Regions from separate parts of the Actinomadura sp. 3N407 genome, predicted to be linked through region 2. Evidence: riboswitches for the same ligand, from Rfam matches in the RefSeq annotation. Region 2 holds a riboswitch; the other holds the start of a gene.
What was found. A riboswitch is a leader RNA that binds a small molecule or an ion and turns the genes downstream of it on or off. The one in region 2 is predicted to bind glycine.
Positions count from the first base shown of each region.

Region 1: linked by a shared signal. The riboswitch ahead of gcvP (aminomethyl-transferring glycine dehydrogenase) and the one ahead of gcvT (glycine cleavage system aminomethyltransferase GcvT) in region 2 are both predicted to bind glycine.

Region 1 covers NZ_JBQQBP010000007.1:345,155-353,848, reverse strand. Annotated here, with positions in the region: gene ACTWPP_RS20385 (tetratricopeptide repeat protein) at 1-956, opposite strand, end outside; gene gcvP (aminomethyl-transferring glycine dehydrogenase) at 1,182-4,058, opposite strand; glycine riboswitch at 4,117-4,228, opposite strand; glycine riboswitch at 4,229-4,323, opposite strand; gene ACTWPP_RS20375 (lysylphosphatidylglycerol synthase transmembrane domain-containing protein) at 4,593-7,088, shown strand; gene ACTWPP_RS20370 (MerR family transcriptional regulator) at 7,092-7,697, opposite strand; gene ACTWPP_RS20365 (bifunctional nuclease family protein) at 8,038-8,508, opposite strand; gene ftsR (transcriptional regulator FtsR) at 8,651-8,694, opposite strand, start outside.
Region 2 covers NZ_JBQQBP010000001.1:570,008-578,701, forward strand. Annotated here, with positions in the region: gene ACTWPP_RS02670 (thiolase family protein) at 1-777, shown strand, start outside; gene ACTWPP_RS02675 (winged helix-turn-helix transcriptional regulator) at 817-1,263, shown strand; gene ACTWPP_RS02680 (VOC family protein) at 1,367-1,708, opposite strand; gene ACTWPP_RS02685 (L-serine ammonia-lyase) at 1,996-3,369, opposite strand; gene glyA (serine hydroxymethyltransferase) at 3,425-4,681, opposite strand; gene gcvH (glycine cleavage system protein GcvH) at 4,684-5,073, opposite strand; gene gcvT (glycine cleavage system aminomethyltransferase GcvT) at 5,216-6,310, opposite strand; glycine riboswitch at 6,384-6,470, opposite strand; glycine riboswitch at 6,475-6,570, opposite strand; gene ACTWPP_RS02705 (hypothetical protein) at 6,615-6,941, opposite strand; gene ACTWPP_RS02710 (M50 family metallopeptidase) at 7,183-8,481, shown strand; gene ACTWPP_RS02715 (PLP-dependent cysteine synthase family protein) at 8,471-8,694, opposite strand, start outside.

The DNA.
Region 1 (8,694 bases), on a different contig from region 2:
GCGAGGAGCGCGTACATGTGGTCGAGGGCGCCGAACGCCTCACCGGTGAGCGCGGGGAGCGTCCCGTCCGACACGGCCTGCTCGACGACCGGCTCCCACCACAGGTCGGCGGGGTCGCCGTCCTCCTCGCCCTCGCCGAAGTCGCGGCGCAGCCGCGCCCGCACCTGCCCCGCGGTGCCCGGGTCGGCCAGCCCCCGCCGCCACACCTCGCCCGCCTCGGCCGCGCGGCCCCGCAGCGGCAGCGTCCGCGCCAGCAGCTCGGTGGCCAGCGGCCCCACCTCCGGGTCGGGCGGCTCCTCCCCCAGCGCCGCGCCGAACGCGCCGATCGCCTGATCGAGGTAGGAGATGCCGAGCGCGACGGCGAGCCGCGCGTAGGCGTACGGGGCGGTGCCCCGGTCGATCAGCCTGAGCCCGGCGGCGAGGATCCGCTGCGCCCGCGCGGGATCGCCGCGTTCCAGCAGCCGCTCCGCCAGGTCGTGCGCGGCGGGCGGCCCGTACTCGGCGTCACCGGTCCCGATCACCGCCTCCCAGTGCTCGCGCGCCGCGTCGAACTCGCCGGCATCGTCGGCGATCCTGGCGAGCGCCAGGTGGGCGGGCGGAAGGTAGGCGGCGTTGCCGAAGTCGACCACCACCCGCCAGGCGGGCGCCGCCTGGCCGTGCTCACCGGCCCGCTCGTGCGTGAGGGCGAGATGGTAGGCGGCGCGCGGCCCGTACTCGGGGTCCCCGGTGGCGATCGCGGCCCGGTCCGCCTCCCGCGCCCTCTCGACGTCACCGGAGTCGTCGAGGACGACGGCCAGGCCCAGCGCGGCCTGAGCCCGGCAGGGCGTCTCGCCGAGCGCGAGCACCTTCTCGAACAGCAGCGCCGCCCGCTCCGCCTCGCCGTTCTCGGCGAGGTTCCGCGCTTGCTCGCACAACTGCGCCGGGTCGTCGGACACACGCTCCGCTGACTCGCTCATCCGGCGAGCTTATTGCAGTGTCCTCGGCCCCGGGTGCCGGAGCGCCCTCCTTCGGCGGGCACCGCGGCGATCGCCGCATCGCTCCGACTCGCCCGGCGGCTCGCTGCGCGCTCGGGTTCTCGCAGGCTCGAACGCGGCTTCGCACCCGATCGGCAACGCCCGGGGTCGCCGGTGGCCGGTGCAACCGGGTCCCTTGCGTCCTCATGTGGTCGCGCCCGGGCCGGCTCAATCCTCGAAGGCGTCCGGGGGCGGGCAGGAGCAGATGAGGTTGCGGTCGCCGTAGGCCTGGTCGATGCGGCGGACGGGCGGCCAGTACTTGTCGTCGCGGAGGGCGGGGACGGGGTAGGCGGCCTCCTGGCGGGTGTAGGCGTGCTTCCAGTCGTCGGAGATCAGGCAGGCGGCGGTGTGCGGGGCGTTCCTGAGCGGGTTGTCCTCGCGGTCGTAGCCGCCGTCGGCGACGCGCCGGATCTCCCGGCGGATCTCGATCATGGCGTCGCAGAACCGGTCGAGCTCGGCGAGGTCCTCGGACTCGGTCGGCTCGATCATCAGGGTGCCGGCGACGGGGAACGACAGGGTCGGGGCGTGGAAGCCGTAGTCGATGAGCCGCTTGGCGACGTCCTCGGCGGTGATCCCGGTCTCCTTCGTGATCTTGCGGAGGTCGGCGATGCACTCGTGGGCGACGAGGCCGTTGCGGCCGGTGTACAGGATCGGGTAGTGCGGCGCGAGGCGGGCGGCGAGGTAGTTGGCGCCGACGATCGCGCTCTCGGTGGCGGCGCGCAGTCCGTCCGGGCCCATCATCGCGATGTACGCCCAGGAGATCGGCAGGATGCCCGCCGAGCCCCACGGCGCCGCGGAGATCGGGCCCACGCCCGTCTGCGGGCCGGCCTCCGCGCGGAGCGGGTGGTTCGGCAGGAAGGGGGCCAGGTGCTCGCGGACGCCGATCGGGCCGACGCCGGGGCCGCCGCCGCCGTGCGGGATGCAGAACGTCTTGTGCAGGTTGAGGTGCGAGACGTCGGAGCCGAACTCGCCGGGACGGGCCAGGCCGACGAGCGCGTTGAGGTTGGCGCCGTCCACGTAGACCTGGCCGCCCGCCTCGTGCACGGCCGCGCACACGTCGGTGATCGACTCCTCGAAGACGCCGTGCGTGGACGGATACGTCACCATGATCGCGGCGAGCCGGCCGCCATGCTCGCCGATCTTGGCGTGCAGGTCGTCGAGGGCGACGTTGCCGCCCTCGTCGCACTTCACGACGACGACGCGCATCCCGGCCATGACGGCGCTGGCGGCGTTGGTGCCGTGCGCGGACGACGGGATCAGGCACACGTCCCGGTGCTGCTCGCCGCGGGACGCGTGGTACCCGCGGATGGCGAGCAGGCCGGCCAGCTCGCCCTGCGAGCCGGCGTTCGGCTGGACCGACACCTCGGCGTACCCGGTGATCTCGGCGAGCGCGTGCTCCAGTTCGCCGATCAGCTCGACGTATCCGGCGGCCTGGTCGACGGGCGCGAACGGGTGGATGTTCGCGAACTCAGGCCAGGTGACCGGCTCCATCTCGGCGGTGGCGTTCAGCTTCATCGTGCAGGAGCCGAGCGGGATCATGGAGCGGTCGAGCGCGATGTCCTTGTCCTGGAGCCTGCGCAGGTAGCGCAGCATCGCGGTCTCGGAGCGGTGCGCGCGGAAGACCGGGTGGGTCAGGTAGGGGCTCTCGCGGCGCAGCGCGCCCGGGAGCGCCTCGGCCGCCCCGCCGGCGCCGGCGGCCGGGACGCCGAACGCCTCCAGGACGGCGGTGACGTGCTCGGGCAGCGTCGTCTCGTCGCAGGCGATCCCCACGTGGCCGGCGTCCGCGGGGCGCAGGTTGATCCCGCGCTCGCGGGCCGCGGCGACGACCTCCGCGGCGCGGCCGGGGACGCGGGCGAGGACGGTGTCGAAGAACGCGTCGTGGACGATCTCCACGCCGCCGGCGCGCAGCCCCGCGGCGATCTCGGCGGCCCGGCGGTGCGTCCGCTGGGCGATCGCCGCGAGCCCCTCCGGCCCGTGGTAGACGGCGTACATGCTCGCCATGACGGCGAGGAGGACCTGCGCGGTGCAGATGTTGCTGGTGGCCTTCTCGCGCCGGATGTGCTGCTCGCGGGTCTGCAGCGCCAGCCGGTGCGCGGGGGCGCCGTCGGCGTCGACGGACACGCCGACGAGCCGTCCGGGGAGCTGCCGCCGGATGCCCTCGCCGACCGCCATGTAGCCGGCGTGCGGGCCGCCGAACCCGTACGGGACGCCGAACCGCTGCGACGAGCCCACGGCGATGTCGGCGCCGGACTCCCCCGGCGGGCGCAGCAGCGTCAGCGCGAGCAGGTCGGCCGCGACGACCACCTTGGCGCCGCGGTCGTGGGCCTGCCCGATGACCGGCTCCAGGTCGCGGACGGCGCCGGACGCGCCCGGGTACTGCAGCAGCACCCCGAAGAAGTCGCCCTCGGGCAGCCCGCCGGACAGGTCGGCGGTGACCACCTCGATGCCGAGCGGGACCGCCCGCGTCCGCACGACCTCGATCGTCTGCGGGAGGGCGTCGGCGTCGACCAGGAACGCGCCCGGCTCCTTGCGCCTGGAGACGCGGTGGGCGAGGGCCATGGCCTCGGCGGCGGCGGTGCCCTCGTCCAGCATGGACGCGTTCGCGACCGGCAGCCCCGTCAGGTCGGCGACCACCGTCTGGAAGTTCAGCAGGGCCTCGAGGCGCCCCTGGGAGATCTCCGGCTGGTACGGGGTGTAGGCGGTGTACCAGCCGGGGTTCTCCATGACGTTGCGCAGGACGACGGCCGGGGTGATCGTCCCGTGGTAGCCGAGGCCGATCATGGACGTCAGGACGGTGTTGCGGGCGGCGAGTTCCCGGAGCCGGTCCAGCGCGGCGGGCTCGCTCAGCGCGGGCGGCAGGTCCAGCGGGCGGGACGTGCGGATGGCGGCGGGCACCGCGTCGTCGATGAGCGCCTCGACGCCGGAGTAGCCGATGACGGCGAGCATCCGGGCCTGGTCGTCCGGGGAGGGGCCGATGTGCCGGTCGGCGAACGTGGAACGGGGATGCTGCGGCGAGGCCACGGGGGCGAAGAACTGGGCGGTCATGGAGAGCCTCCTGGCGGCTGCGATGCTCAGGTCCGCCGCCGGCGCGGGCCGGCGGCCGGTCTCCCCCTCTGTCATCGGCACCTGAGAGCTTCGCCCGCGCGGCGGGATTTCCCCTTCGGTGAGCCGCCCTTCCCCGCGTGCGGGGATCGACGCCTGCTTTCCAGAGGTGCCTCGCCCGAGCGGTCCTTTTGCCTGAGAGGTTCCGGGGAGGTTGCCCCTTCGGCGCCCCACGCTGGCGGCGTGGGGTCTCTCCCGCCCAGGGTCGACGGCATGTCCTCGACAAACCCTACCCAAAGCCGGGCCCCGGGACGGGCCCGCCCCTTCCGGCGCCGGCGCCCCGGCGGGCACGCCGCTCTGCCAATGAGTACGATATGGAGGTCTGACCTGGGAGGTCACGGGCCTCGGGGCCTCACGACGGGAGATGGGGCTTCGGGTGCACACGCGACGGCCGGACGGCCCGCCGGCCGCTCGACGGCGCGCCGCCGGTTCTGGGACGCTGATCACGATGACGGATGGTCAGGGCGGCGGTACGGCGTGACGCAGACCCACGACGGCACGGTGCGCCCGAGGCAGGGCGCGGCCGCCGGTGTGCCCGTCGACGAGCCCGCCCAGCCGGACCGGATCCGCCGCCCGTCGGACGCGTTCAGGTTCGCGGCGTCGGTGACCGGCCTGGTGGCGGTGATGCTGCTGGTGTCGTTCGCGCAGCAGACGACGCACGGCCTGCAGACCGACATCGCCGAGGGCACCGCGCACGCGCCCCGGCCGCTGCTGTCGCTGGCCACGCTGATCTCCAGCTTCGGGGTGCTGGCCGCGCCGATCGCGTTCGGCATCGAGCGGCTGTTCCACAAGGACGGGACGCGCGTCGCGATCGCGCTGCTGGCCGCCGTGATCGCGTTCGGCATCACGATCGGGCTGGACGACCTGGTGGTGCGGGCGGCGCCCGGCGGCGTCCTGGACTCGCTGATCTGGGGCGGCACCGAGACGGCCCCGGTGCACACCGACATCGCCCCCGTCATCGCGTTCGTCAGCGCGGTGGGGATGGCCGGGCGCACCCGGTGGCAGGCCGCGACCTGGACGATGATCGGGCTCGCGGCGCTCACCGGGCTCACCGCGGGCTACGCCTCGGTCTCCGCGCTCGCCGCCACCTACTTCCTCGGGCGCGCCATCGGCCACGGCACCCTGTACGCGGTCGGCACCCCCAACCCGCGTCCCACGGGCATGACGGTCGTCGCCGCGCTCGAACGGCTCGGGCTGCGCCCGAAGCGGGCGGCGCGCCTGGACGACCCCGCCGAGGGCGCCGAGGAGACCCGCAGGTACGGCGTCGCCCTGGCCCCCCGTCCCGGGAACGGGGACGGGGGGGGCGACGGGCACGGCACGCGGCTCCCGGCGCGCCCCGGCGGCCACGGCGAATGGGACCTCGAACTCCGCGTCCTGGACCGCGACCAGCAGACGGCGGGGCTGCTGTACCGAGTCTGGAGGCTGCTGCGGCTGCGCTCCACGACGACCGGGCGGGCGCTGCGCTCCCTGCGCAGGTCCCTGGAGCAGGAGTCGCTGATGGCGTACGCGGTGGACGCCGCGGGCGCCCGGACCCCCCGCCTTATCGGCACGTCGGAGGTCGGCACGGAGGCGGCGCTGCTGGCGTTCGAGCACGTGCCGGGCCGGCGGCTCGCGGACGTCCCCGACGAGCAGATCACCGACGGCCTGCTGACGGACGTGTGGCGGCAGTTCCGTTCGCTGCAGGCGGGCCGGCTGGCGCACCGGCGGCTGCAGGACGAGGCGATCGTGGTCGGCGACGACGGCCGCGCCTACATCACCGACCTGCGGGCCGGGGAGACCGCGGCGGGCGACCTGGCGCTGCGGCTCGACCTGGCGCAGCTGCTGACGACGCTCGCGCTGCGGGCGGGACCGGAGCGGGCGGTCCGCACCGCCGCGCGGGTGCTGGGCGAGGAGTCCCTGGCCGCCGCGGTGCCGCTGCTGCAGCGGGTGGCGCTGTCACGCACGACCCGGACGGCGCTGCGGCACGACCGGGAGGTGCTGACCCGCATCCGCGAGCAGATCATCCGGCTGAAGCCGGAGACGGAGGTCTCGCCGGCCAGGCTGGAACGGTTCCGGCCCCGGACGATCTTCAGCATCGTGGCGCTGTCGATCGCGGCCTACATCGTCATCCCGCAGGTGGCGAGCCTGGACGTGGCGACCATGGCGTCCGCGGCGAGCTGGCACTGGGCGCTGGCCGCGCTGGGCGCCGCGGCCCTCACCTACGTCGCCGCGGCGCTCATGCTGATGGGGTTCGTGCCGGAGAGGCTGCCGCTGGGGCGGACGGTGCTGGTCCAGGTCGCCGCGTCGTTCGTGAAGCTGGTGGCGCCGGCGGCCGTGGGCGGCGTCGCCGTCAACACCCGCTACCTGCAGCGCTCGGGGGTGCGGCCCGGCCCGGCGGTGGCGAGCGTCGGCGCGTCGCAGCTGGTGGGGCTGGTCACGCACATCCTGCTGCTGATCCTGTTCGGGTTCCTCACCGGCTCGACGACGAAGGCGACGCAGGATCTCGCGCCGTCCCGCACGATCGTCATCGTGGTGCTGTCGCTGGGGCTGCTCGCGGGGCTGGCGCTGACCGTCCCGCGGGTCCGGCGGGAGGTCACGTCGCGTCTGAGGAGCATGTTCTCGGGGGTGGTGCCCCGGCTGGTGGACGTCCTGCAGACGCCGCGGAAGCTGTTCACGGGGATGGGCGGGACGCTGCTGCTGACGGTCGCGTTCGTGCTCTGCCTGGACGCGTCGATCCGCGCGTTCGGCGGGTCGCTGCCGCTGACGACCGTCGTGGTGGTCTTCCTCACCGCCAACGCGGTCGGGTCGGCGGCGCCGACGCCCGGTGGTCTCGGCGCCGTCGAGGGCGCCCTGACCCTCGCGCTGACGATCTCGGGGCTCACCGCGGAGACGGCGACGTCGGCGGTGCTGCTCTACCGGCTTCTCACGCTGTGGCTGCCGGTCCTGCCGGGATGGGGCGCGTTCACCTACCTGCAGCGGCGGGAGGCGCTCTGACCGTCAGCCGGTGCGGCGGGCGCGCCGCCGGCCGGCCAGCTCGTCGTGGGGGTGGTCGGACGGGTCGTCGTCATCGACGGCGGCGCGCTCACCGGGTAGTTCCGCGAGGCTGCCCTCCACCTCCTGCCACACCCGGCCGAGCGCGATGCCGAACACGCCCTGCCCGCCCTGGAGCAGGTCGACGACCTCGTCGGGCGAGGTGCACTCGTACACGCTGACGCCGTCGCTCATCAGCGTGATCTGCGCCAGGTCCCTGACGCCGCGGTCCCGCAGGTGGGTGACGGCCGTGCGTATCTGCTGCAGCGACACGCCGGTGTCCAGGAGCCGCTTCACGACCTTCAGGACGAGGATGTCGCGGAAGCTGTAGAGCCGCTGGCTGCCCGACCCGTGCGCCGGCCGTACGCTCGGCTCCACCAGCTTGGTGCGCGCCCAGTAGTCGAGCTGCCGGTAGGTGATCCCCGCCGCCGCGCACGCGGTGGGGCCGCGGTAACCGACATCCTCCGGCGGCGCCGAGACCTGGGTGTCGAAGAGCAGGCCCTGCTCTCCGGCACGCCGGGACGCCATGTGCCTGTCGGGGGTCGCCTTGCCCTCGCCGCTGCTCACCGCCACGCGGACCTCCGGCTTCTATCAGCCCGTGCCGCTTCGTCAAGGGGGTTCGACGAATTACACCACGGGTGTTCCACCAGCACGGTAGGTGCCGGTCAGGGTGTGGTCAACGTTCACCGTCGGCGCGTCGCATGCCCGGATGAACCGGCTTCACGTGGGCAAACTGCGCACCTTCACCGCCAAACCACTCCTACCCCGATGCCCGCCCGGCAAAAACCGCCAGGTCCGGGGCGATGCACATCCAATCGCGGCAGGGCATGAACATACACCCGAGAGTGACATTCACCACGTTCTTCGCATGCCCCGTGGAGCCCGGATCATGCGGGCCGGACCTCCGGGTTCGTCAGCCGGCGCGGCCGAAGTCCTCCGGGGAGATGGTGTCGAGGAACTCGCGGAACTTCTCGACCTCGTCCTCCTGCTCGTCCGGGATGGCCACGCCGGCCTCTTCGAGGACGTCCTCGCTGGCGAAGATCGTGGCGCCGGTGCGCAGGGCCAGGGCGATGGAGTCGGAGGGGCGGGCGCTCACCTCGACGCCGTTGGAGAAGATGAGGTCGGCGAAGAAGATGCCTTCGCGCAGCGCGGTGATGTTGACGGTGCGCAGCTGGACGCTGAGGGCGTCGAGCACGTCGCGGAACAGGTCGTGGGTGAGGGGGCGGGCGGGCAGCACGCCCTGCTGGGCGAAGGCGATCGCGGTCGCTTCGACCGCCCCGATCCAGATGGGCAGGTAGCGATCGCCCTCCGTCTCCTTCAACAGGACGATCGGCTGATTGGAGGGCATCTCGACCCGGACGCCGACGACCTCCATCTGCTTCACTGCGGCTCCCTGCTGGTTCTCGCTGTCTGGATCACCACGTGCAGCGGATCGATTCGTGACCGAACCCTGTAGCCAACGTACACCCAGGCCCGGACAGCTCGTGATGCCGCGGGTCCGGCAAAATCCTCCGCGGCACCCATGATCAGCGGTCGAGGCTTTCGCGGAGACCGGCCGATACCAGGGCGG
Region 2 (8,694 bases):
GTGCTGCCCGGCAGCAACCCCTACGGGACGATGCTCGGCGAGCGGTACCCGGACGGCCTCGTCGGCCAGGGCATCAGCGCCGAACTCATCGCCGCCCGTTGGGACCTGCCCCGCGAGGAACTCGACGCCTTCGCCTACGAGTCGCACCGGCGCGCCGCCGAGGCGTGGAAGAACGGCGAGTTCGACCGCGAGGTCGCCTGGACGGGTCAGCGCGACGAGACCGTCCGCCCCGGAACGTCCCCGGAGGTTCTCGCCGGGCTCAAGCCCGCCTACTACGACGACCGCACGGCCGAGCGGTTCCCCGAGATCGGCTGGAAGATCACCGCCGGCAACGCGTCCCCGATCAACGACGGCGCCGCCGCCGTCCTCGTCATGGGCGCCGACGTCGCCGAGCGCCTCGGCCTGCGGCCCCGCGCCCGCTTCCACGCCTTCGCCGTGACCGGCGACGACCCCCTGCTGATGCTCACGGCGATCATCCCGGCGACCGAGAAGGTCCTCGACCGGGCCGGCCTCGCACTGGCCGACATCGACCTGTTCGAAGTGAACGAGGCGTTCTCACCCGTCGTCCTCGCCTGGCAGCGCGAGACCGGCGCCGACCCCGCACGCGTCAACGTCCGCGGCGGCGCGATCGCCATCGGCCACCCCCTCGGCGCCAGCGGAACCCGCATCATGACGACGCTGCTGCACGCCCTCGAAGACCGCGGCGGACGGTACGGACTGCAGACCATGTGCGAGGCCGGCGGCCTCGCCAACGCCACCGTCATCGAGAGGCTCTGACGGATGAGCCGGCCAGGTCCGGCGGATAGGCTTCCCGGCATGCCGAAGGACGCCCGTCCGCGCGAGTGTTCCGTCGCCGACACCCTGGACCTGGTCGGCGAACGCTGGAGCCTCCTCGTCATCCGCGAGCTCAGCTACGGGGTGCGGCGCTTCGACCAGATCTTCCGCAACACGGGCGCGTCCCGCGACATCCTCACGTCCCGGCTCCGGAAACTGGAGGCGAACGGCATCATCCGCCGCGAGCGCTACAGCGACCACCCGGCCCGCTACGAGTACCACCTGACGCCCGCGGGCGTGGAACTGTGCGACGTCCTGCTCGTCCTGATGCGGTGGGGCGACCGCCACCTCCACGCGGACGACCCGCCCGTCCGCTGGCAGCACTCCTGCGGCCACCCGGTCAGCCCCGTGGTCATCTGCCGCCACTGCGGCAACGAGGCCCGCCAAGGCGCCCACTCACCCACCGGCCGCGGCGCCCTCACCTCCTGAACTCAGCGCTCGGCCGCCACCCGCACGCCGAGCCCGATGAACAGCCAGGATGCTCTGACCCGGCAGGACGCCGTGCGGCTGACCGGAGTCGGCGTCCGGGTCGTCAGCCCGGGCCGCCGCCGAAGCTGATCTCGTTGCCTTCCGCGTCCCGGTAGGTCACTTTGCTCACGCCGTTGTCGTAGGTCTCGCGCTTCGCGGGTTCGAGGCCCCGCCGGGCGATCTCGGCGACGCGGTCGTCGAGGTCGCCGACGAACGACAGCACCAAGGCGTTTCCGGCCCGTTCCGGCTCCTGCACGATGTAGATGTACCGGTGCTCGGCCACCTCCCACACCGCCTCGATGTCGTTCGGCAGGAACGACGGCGGCCCGCCGAAGAACCGCTCGTACCACGGCAACGCCGCGTTGTAGTCGGTGACGGGGATGCCGGCGAACAGATCCAGTGCCATGTCGTCCTCCATGCGGAGCCGATGTGTCGCCGGTACCGACCTCGGCGGCGCCGGAGATTCATCGTTCCCGGCCCAGGATGTCGAGGACGTGGCCGTGGAGCGGGACGCCGACCGCCCGGCGCAGTACCTCGTTGTGCCGTTGTAGTTCGGCGTCGCAGCCGCTGGTGCCGGGCGTTTGTTCGCCTGCGGCGTGTCGAATCGCGGTCCCTTCACGGCGCGGCCCGGGGCCGTCCGAGCGGGATGGACGAACCCGCAGCGGGGCTCTCGTGTTGTACCGGTCCCGGCTGTCAGCATTCGATGACGTTTACGGCTAGGCCGCCCCGGGAGGTCTCCTTGTACTTGTCGAGCATGTCGCGGCCGGTGTCCCGCATCGTCTTGATGGCCTTGTCGAGGGAGACGAAGTGGCGGCCGTCGCCGCGGAGGGAGATGCGGGCGGCGCTGATGGCCTTGATGGCGCCGACGGCGTTGCGTTCGATGCAGGGGACCTGGACGAGGCCGCCGACAGGGTCGCAGGTGAGGCCGAGGTTGTGTTCGATGCCGATCTCGGCGGCGTTCTCGACCTGCTCCGGGGTGCCGCCGAGGACCTCGGTGAGGCCGGCGGCGGCCATCGAGCAGGCGGAGCCGACCTCGCCCTGGCAGCCGACCTCGGCGCCGGAGATGGAGGCGTTCTGCTTGAACAGGACGCCGATCGCGCCTGCGGTCAGCAGGAAGCGGACGATGCCGTCGTCGTCGCAGCCCGGGACGAAGCGGTCGTAGTAGTGCAGGACGGCCGGGATGATGCCGGCGGCGCCGTTGGTGGGGGCGGTGACGATGCGGCCGCCGGCGGCGTTCTCCTCGTTGACTGCCAGGGCGAAGAGGGTGACCCAGTCCATTGCGTGGAGGGGGTCGGACGCCTCTTCCGTTGACAGCTGGCGGTAAAGCTGGGGGGCGCGGCGGCGGACCTTGAGGCCGCCGGGGAGGAGGCCCTCGCGGGTGCGGCCCCGGGTGACGCAGGCTCGCATCACGTGCCAGAGGTCGAGGAGGGCTTGGTGGATTTCGCCGGGGGTGCGGCCGAACGCCTTTTCGTTCTCCAGCATGAGGGCGGAGATCGACAGGCCTGTCTCGTGGCAGCGTTCCAGGAGCTCGGCGGACGTGTCGAAGGGATGGGGGAGGGCGGTGTCGTCGGGTTTGATGCGGTCGGCGCCGGTGGCGTTCTCGTCCACGATGAAGCCGCCGCCGACCGAGTAGTAGACCTTTGTGCGCAGTTCGTTGCCCGAGCGGTCGAGGGCTGTGAAGCGCATGCCGTTGGGGTGGCCGGGGAGGGATTCCTTGCGTTCGAAGATGAGGTGTTCGTTGACCACGAAGGGAATTTCGTGGTCGTCGAAGAGGTGCACGGTCCCACTTTCGCGGATCTTCTTCAGGCGGGCGTCTATGCCGTCGACGTCGACCAGTTCGGGTTTGTCGCCTTCCAGGCCGAGGATGACGGCCTTGTCGCTGCCGTGACCCTTTCCGGTGAGACCGAGGGATCCGTAGAGGATGGCCTGGACGGATGCCGTCTTCTCCAGCAGCCCGTCCTGGTGCAGGCCGCGGGCGAAGCGGTGCGCGGCGGCCATCGGGCCTCCGGTGTGGGAGGACGACGGGCCGATCCCGACTTTGAACAGGTCGAAAACGCTGATGGCCATTGCTACCCCTTTGTAGCCTGCGCCCCCTTCCGGTGTGGAAGGGGGCGCGGTGACGTCACAAATCCGGGTACAGGGGATGCTCGTCGGCGAGCGCCTTCACGCGGGCCGACAGGGCGTCGCGGTCGAAGGTGGGCTGGAGGGCCAGCGCGATGATGTCGGCGACCTCGGCGAAGTCGCCGGTGGTGAAGCCGCGGGTGGCGAGCGCGGGCGTGCCGATCCGCAGGCCGGAGGTGACCATCGGCGGGCGCGGATCGTTCGGGACGGCGTTGCGGTTGACGGTGATGCCGATGTCGTGCAGGCGGTCCTCGGCGTCGCGGCCGGTGAGGTCGGAGTCCACGAGGTCGACCAGGACGAGGTGGACGTCCGTGCCGCCGGTCAGGACCTTCACGCCGGCCTTGGCGGAGTCCTCGGCGAGGAGGCGTTCGGCGAGGAGCCTCGCCCCCTCGACGGTGAGGGACTGGCGTGCGCGGAACTCGTCCGACGCGGCGATCTTGAGGGCGACGGCCTTGGCGGCGATCACGTGCTCCAGCGGGCCGCCCTGCATGCCGGGGAACACCGCGGAGTTGATCTTCTTGCCGTACTCCTCGCGGGCGAGGATCAGGCCGCCGCGGGGGCCGCCGAGCGTCTTGTGCGTGGTGGTCGTGACGATGTCCGCGTACGGGACGGGCGACGGGTGCAAGCCCGCGGCGACGAGGCCGGCGAAGTGCGCCATGTCGACCATGAGCAGGGCCCCGGACGAATCGGCGATCTCCCGGAACGCGGGGAAGTCGAGCTGCCGCGGGTACGCCGACCAGCCCGCGACGATCATCTTGGGACGGTGCTCGGCGGCGAGGGACGCCACCTCGTCCATGTCGACCAGGCCGTCCTCCGCGCGGACGTGGTAGGGCACCACGTTCAGCGTCTTGCCGGAGTAGTTCAGCCGCATCCCATGGGTGAGGTGCCCGCCGTGCGCGAGGTCGAGGCCGAGGATCGTGTCGCCGTGGTGGAGCATCGCGAAGTAGACGGCCGTGTTGGCCTGCGCGCCGCTGTGCGGCTGGACGTTCGCGTGCTCGGCGCCGAACAGCGACTTGGCGCGGTCGATGGCCAGCTGCTCGGTGACGTCGACGTGCTCGCAGCCGCCGTAGTAGCGCCGGCCCGGGTAGCCCTCGGCGTACTTGTTGGTGAGGACGGAGCCCTGCGCCTCCAGGACCGACACCGGCGCGAAGTTCTCCGAGGCGATCATTTCGAGCGTGGACTGCTGCCGCCGGAGCTCGGCGGCGACGGCCTCGGCGACTTCCGGGTCGGCCGTGGCGAGCGAATCGTTCAGGCTCAAGATCAGCTCTCCTCGATCAGCTTGTCGTAGGCGGCGGAGTCGAGCAGGTCGCCCGGCTCCTCGGAGACGCGGACCTTGAAGATCCAGCCCTCGCCGTACGGGTCGTCGTTGATGACCTTGGGCTCGTCCACCACCGCGCTGTTGATCGCGGTGATCTCGCCGCTGACGGGGGAGTAGATGTCGCTGACCGACTTGGTCGACTCGATCTCGCCGCAGGGCTCGCCCGCCTCGACGGTGTCGCCCTCGGACGGCTGCAGCTCGAGGTAGACGATCTCCCCGAGGGCGTCGGCGGCGTGCGCGGTGATGCCGATGGTGACGATGCCGTCCTCGCCACCGAGGCCGGACACCCACTCGTGCTCTTCGCTGTAGCGGAGCTGCTCCGGAACGCTCACGATCACTTCTTTCTAGTCATGGTGGGGGCCGGTCCCCACACCGACCAATTTCTTCTTGTCACTGTGGAGGGTGACCCCCCACACACCCACAACTTCTCCTGTCACTGTGGGGGGTGACCCCCACACCCCCACAAGTTCTTCTTCAGGAACGCTTGTAGAACGGCAGGGCGACCACGTCCACCGGCTCCTGCCGGCCGCGGACGTCGACGGCGAGGCCCGTCTCCTCGACGCCGCTGTCGAGGTACGCCATGCCGATCGGCGTGCCCAGTGTGGGCGACGGGGCGCCGCTCGTCACGACCCCGCACGGCGTGCCGCCGGACGTGACGACCTGATACCCCTTGCGCGGCGCGCGACGCCCGCGCGCGACAAGTCCCACGAGCCTACGGCCCGGCGGGGTCTGCGCCTGAGCCGCCAGGGCGGTCTTCCCGACGAAGTCGCCCGGCTTGTCCAGCTTCACGATCCGGCCGAGGCCCGCCTCGAACGGCGTGGTCTCGGCGGTCAGCTCGTTGCCGTACAGCGGCATCCCCGCTTCGAGACGAAGCGTGTCGCGCGCGGACAGCCCGGCGGGGACGACGCCGTCCACCCCGGCGAGCGCCTTCCACAGCGCGACGGCGTCGGACGCGTCGACGAACAGCTCGAAGCCGTCCTCACCCGTGTACCCGGTGCGGGCAATGAGGGCGTCGACGCCCGCGACCCGCCCGGCGAGGACCGCGTAGTACTTGAGGTCGGCGACCGCCGCGTCGGTGAACCCTTCGAGAATTTCCTGGGAACGAGGGCCCTGCAGCGCTATCAGCCCGTACGTGCCGGAACGGTCCTCGACGGCGGCCTCGAAGGGCGTGGCCCGTTCGGTCAGCGCCTCCCGGACGACGGCCGTGTTGGCGGCGTTCGCGACGACCATCCAGGTGGCGTCGGCGAGCCGGTAGACGATCACGTCGTCCAGGACGCCGCCGTCCTGCCCGCAGACCATCGTGTAGCGGGCCTTGCCCACCGGCATCGACGCGAGGTTGCCGACCAGCGCGAAGTCGAGCGCGGCGCCCGCGCCCGGCCCGGAGACGAAGATCTCCCCCATGTGCGACAGATCGAACAGCCCCGCGCCGGTGCGGACGGCCTGGTGCTCGGCAGTCTCGCTCGCGTAGCGCAGCGGCATCAGGTGGCCGGCGAAGTCGACGAGGTTCGCGCCGAGGTCCTGGTGGACGTCGTGCAGCGGCGTCTTCTTCGCGGTCGGGTCGGCGGACATCGGTTCGGCTCCTTCGTCACGGGCGCGTGTGGTCCATCGTCCCACTCGCGCACCGGGCGGCTCGGTGCCTCCCCCTCTGTCATCGGCGCCTGAGAGCTTCACCCGCCACCGGGGCGGGCTTTCACCTTCGGCGGGGGACGGGGTCCCCGCTTTCCAGAGGTCGCCTGGTCCGTGCGGTCCGTGGGCCTGAGAGGTTCCGGGGAGGATTTGCTCCTTCGGCGTCCCTCACCGGCTGCAAGGGACTCTCCCGCACGGGATCATCGGCGTTCAGCATCCTATGGCATCGTCCTGGACGCCGCGAGGGTCAGCGTGGTGCGGGGGGCGGGGACGCGGACAGCGCCTTCATGCACGTGCGCAGGGCCGTCATTCTCTTCTCGATGTCCTGCTTGGGAGGCGTGGACGCCGGGTTCGGGCTCGGCAGCTCCACGCCCTGCTTGCGCATGCAGTCGTTGAACGCCTTGGTCGCCTCCGACTGCGGGGGCGGCGAGGGCAGGACCGCGTTCCCCTCACCGGACGAAGCGGCCGGCGGCGCGGGCGATGACGTCTCCGCGGCCCCGCCGCCGTCGTCGGAGCCGCCGCATCCGGCGAGGGCGAGCACCAACGCCAGGGCCGCTACATGACCGCGCTTCAAGGCAGTACCTCCGTGGACCGGGGTGGGGCCGTCATGGTGGCAGGCGGGACGTCCCGTCAATACCGACGCGGGTGCCAATGACGCGTGCGCGGATTAGCAGCTCACCTCAAATCGGGGCACAAAAGGCGTCGGTCCGGCTTGCGCGCTGGTTCAACCAAAGCGGGGCCTGTGACGTACTCTGAGTTGGTTGCTGTTGACCACCCCCCGGTGAGCGGGGTGCATGACCGGAGGGGCTAGCCGCATGGCCTACGTGGCTGGAGCGTTGATTCTGTTCTTCGGCCTCCTGGTGTCCATCGCGCTGCACGAGCTGGGGCACTTCTCGTTCGCCAAGCTGTTCAAGGTGCGGACCACCCAGTTCATGGTCGGGTTCGGGCCGACGATGTGGTCGTGGCGCCGGGGCGAGACCGAGTACGGGATCAAATGGATTCCGCTCGGCGGCTACATCCGGATGATCGGGATGCTGCCACCGCGCAAAGGCGACGCCCCCGGGAAGATCCGGCAGGCCAGCACCGGCCCGTTCCAGGGCCTCATCGAGTCCGCGCGCGGCGTGGCGCTGGAGGAGGTCAGGCCGGGGGACGAGAACCGCGTCTTCTACGGCAAGAAGTGGTGGCAGAAGCTGCTGATCATGTCCGGCGGGCCCGCGATGAACCTGCTGCTGGCGGTCATGTTCTTCGCGATCCTCCTGATGGGAATCGGCACGAACCAGCCGCAGCCGGTGATCCGGGAGGTCGCCGAGTGCATGGTTCCGGCGAGCCAGTCCGAGCTCACCGAGTGCCCGGCGAACGCCGCGCCGACCCCGGCGAAACAGGTCGGGCTGCAGGCCGGTGACCAGATCGTCGTCTTCGGCGGCAAGAAGATCGACGACTACCGGGAACTGCAGGAGCTGATCCGCGGGGCGGGCGGGCAGACCGTGCCCATGACCGTCGAGCGCGACGGGCGGGACGTGGAGCTGAACGTCCCCATCACCCGCAACCGGATGTACCACCTGGAGGACCGGGACAAGATCGTCGAGGTCGGGTTCCTCGGCATCACGCCGACCAGCGCCGTCGAGCGGCAGGGCCCCGGCGCGGTCGCGAGCACGATGGGCGACCTGACCGCCCGCACCGCGGGCGCGCTGGTGCGGATGCCGGAGAAGATGGTCGGCATCTGGCACGCGGCGTTCGGCGGGGACGAACGCGACCCGAACGGCCCGATCGGGGTCGTCGGCGTCAGCAGGATCGGCGGGGACGTGGCCGCGTCCGAGACCCTCACCGGCACCGAGAAGGTCTCCTACTTCGTGATGCTGCTCGGGTCGCTGAACCTCGCGGTCGGGATGTTCAACCTCGTCCCGCTGCTGCCGCTGGACGGCGGGCACATCGCCGGCGCCCTCCTGGAGGCGATCAAGAAGGCTTTCGCCAAGGTCTTCCGGAGGCCCGACCCCGGCTACGTGGACGTCGCCAAGGCGCTGCCGGTGACGTACGTGATGGCGGCCGTCCTGATCGTCATGGGCGGGCTGCTCATCTACGCCGACCTCGTCAACCCCGTCCGGTTCACGGGGTAGCGGGCATCTCGCCTGTCTTCAGGAAGCCGTTCAGCGCGGCGAGGTAGGGCGCTATGTCCAGGCCCTGCTCCGCCAGCCACGCGTCCGACCCGTAGGTGCCCGCGTAGCGTTCCGCGCCGTCGCAGATCAGCGTGACGACGCTGCCGCGTTCCCCGCTCGCCCGCATCTGCGCGATCAGTTCCGCCGCGCCCCACATGTTGGTGCCGGTCGAGC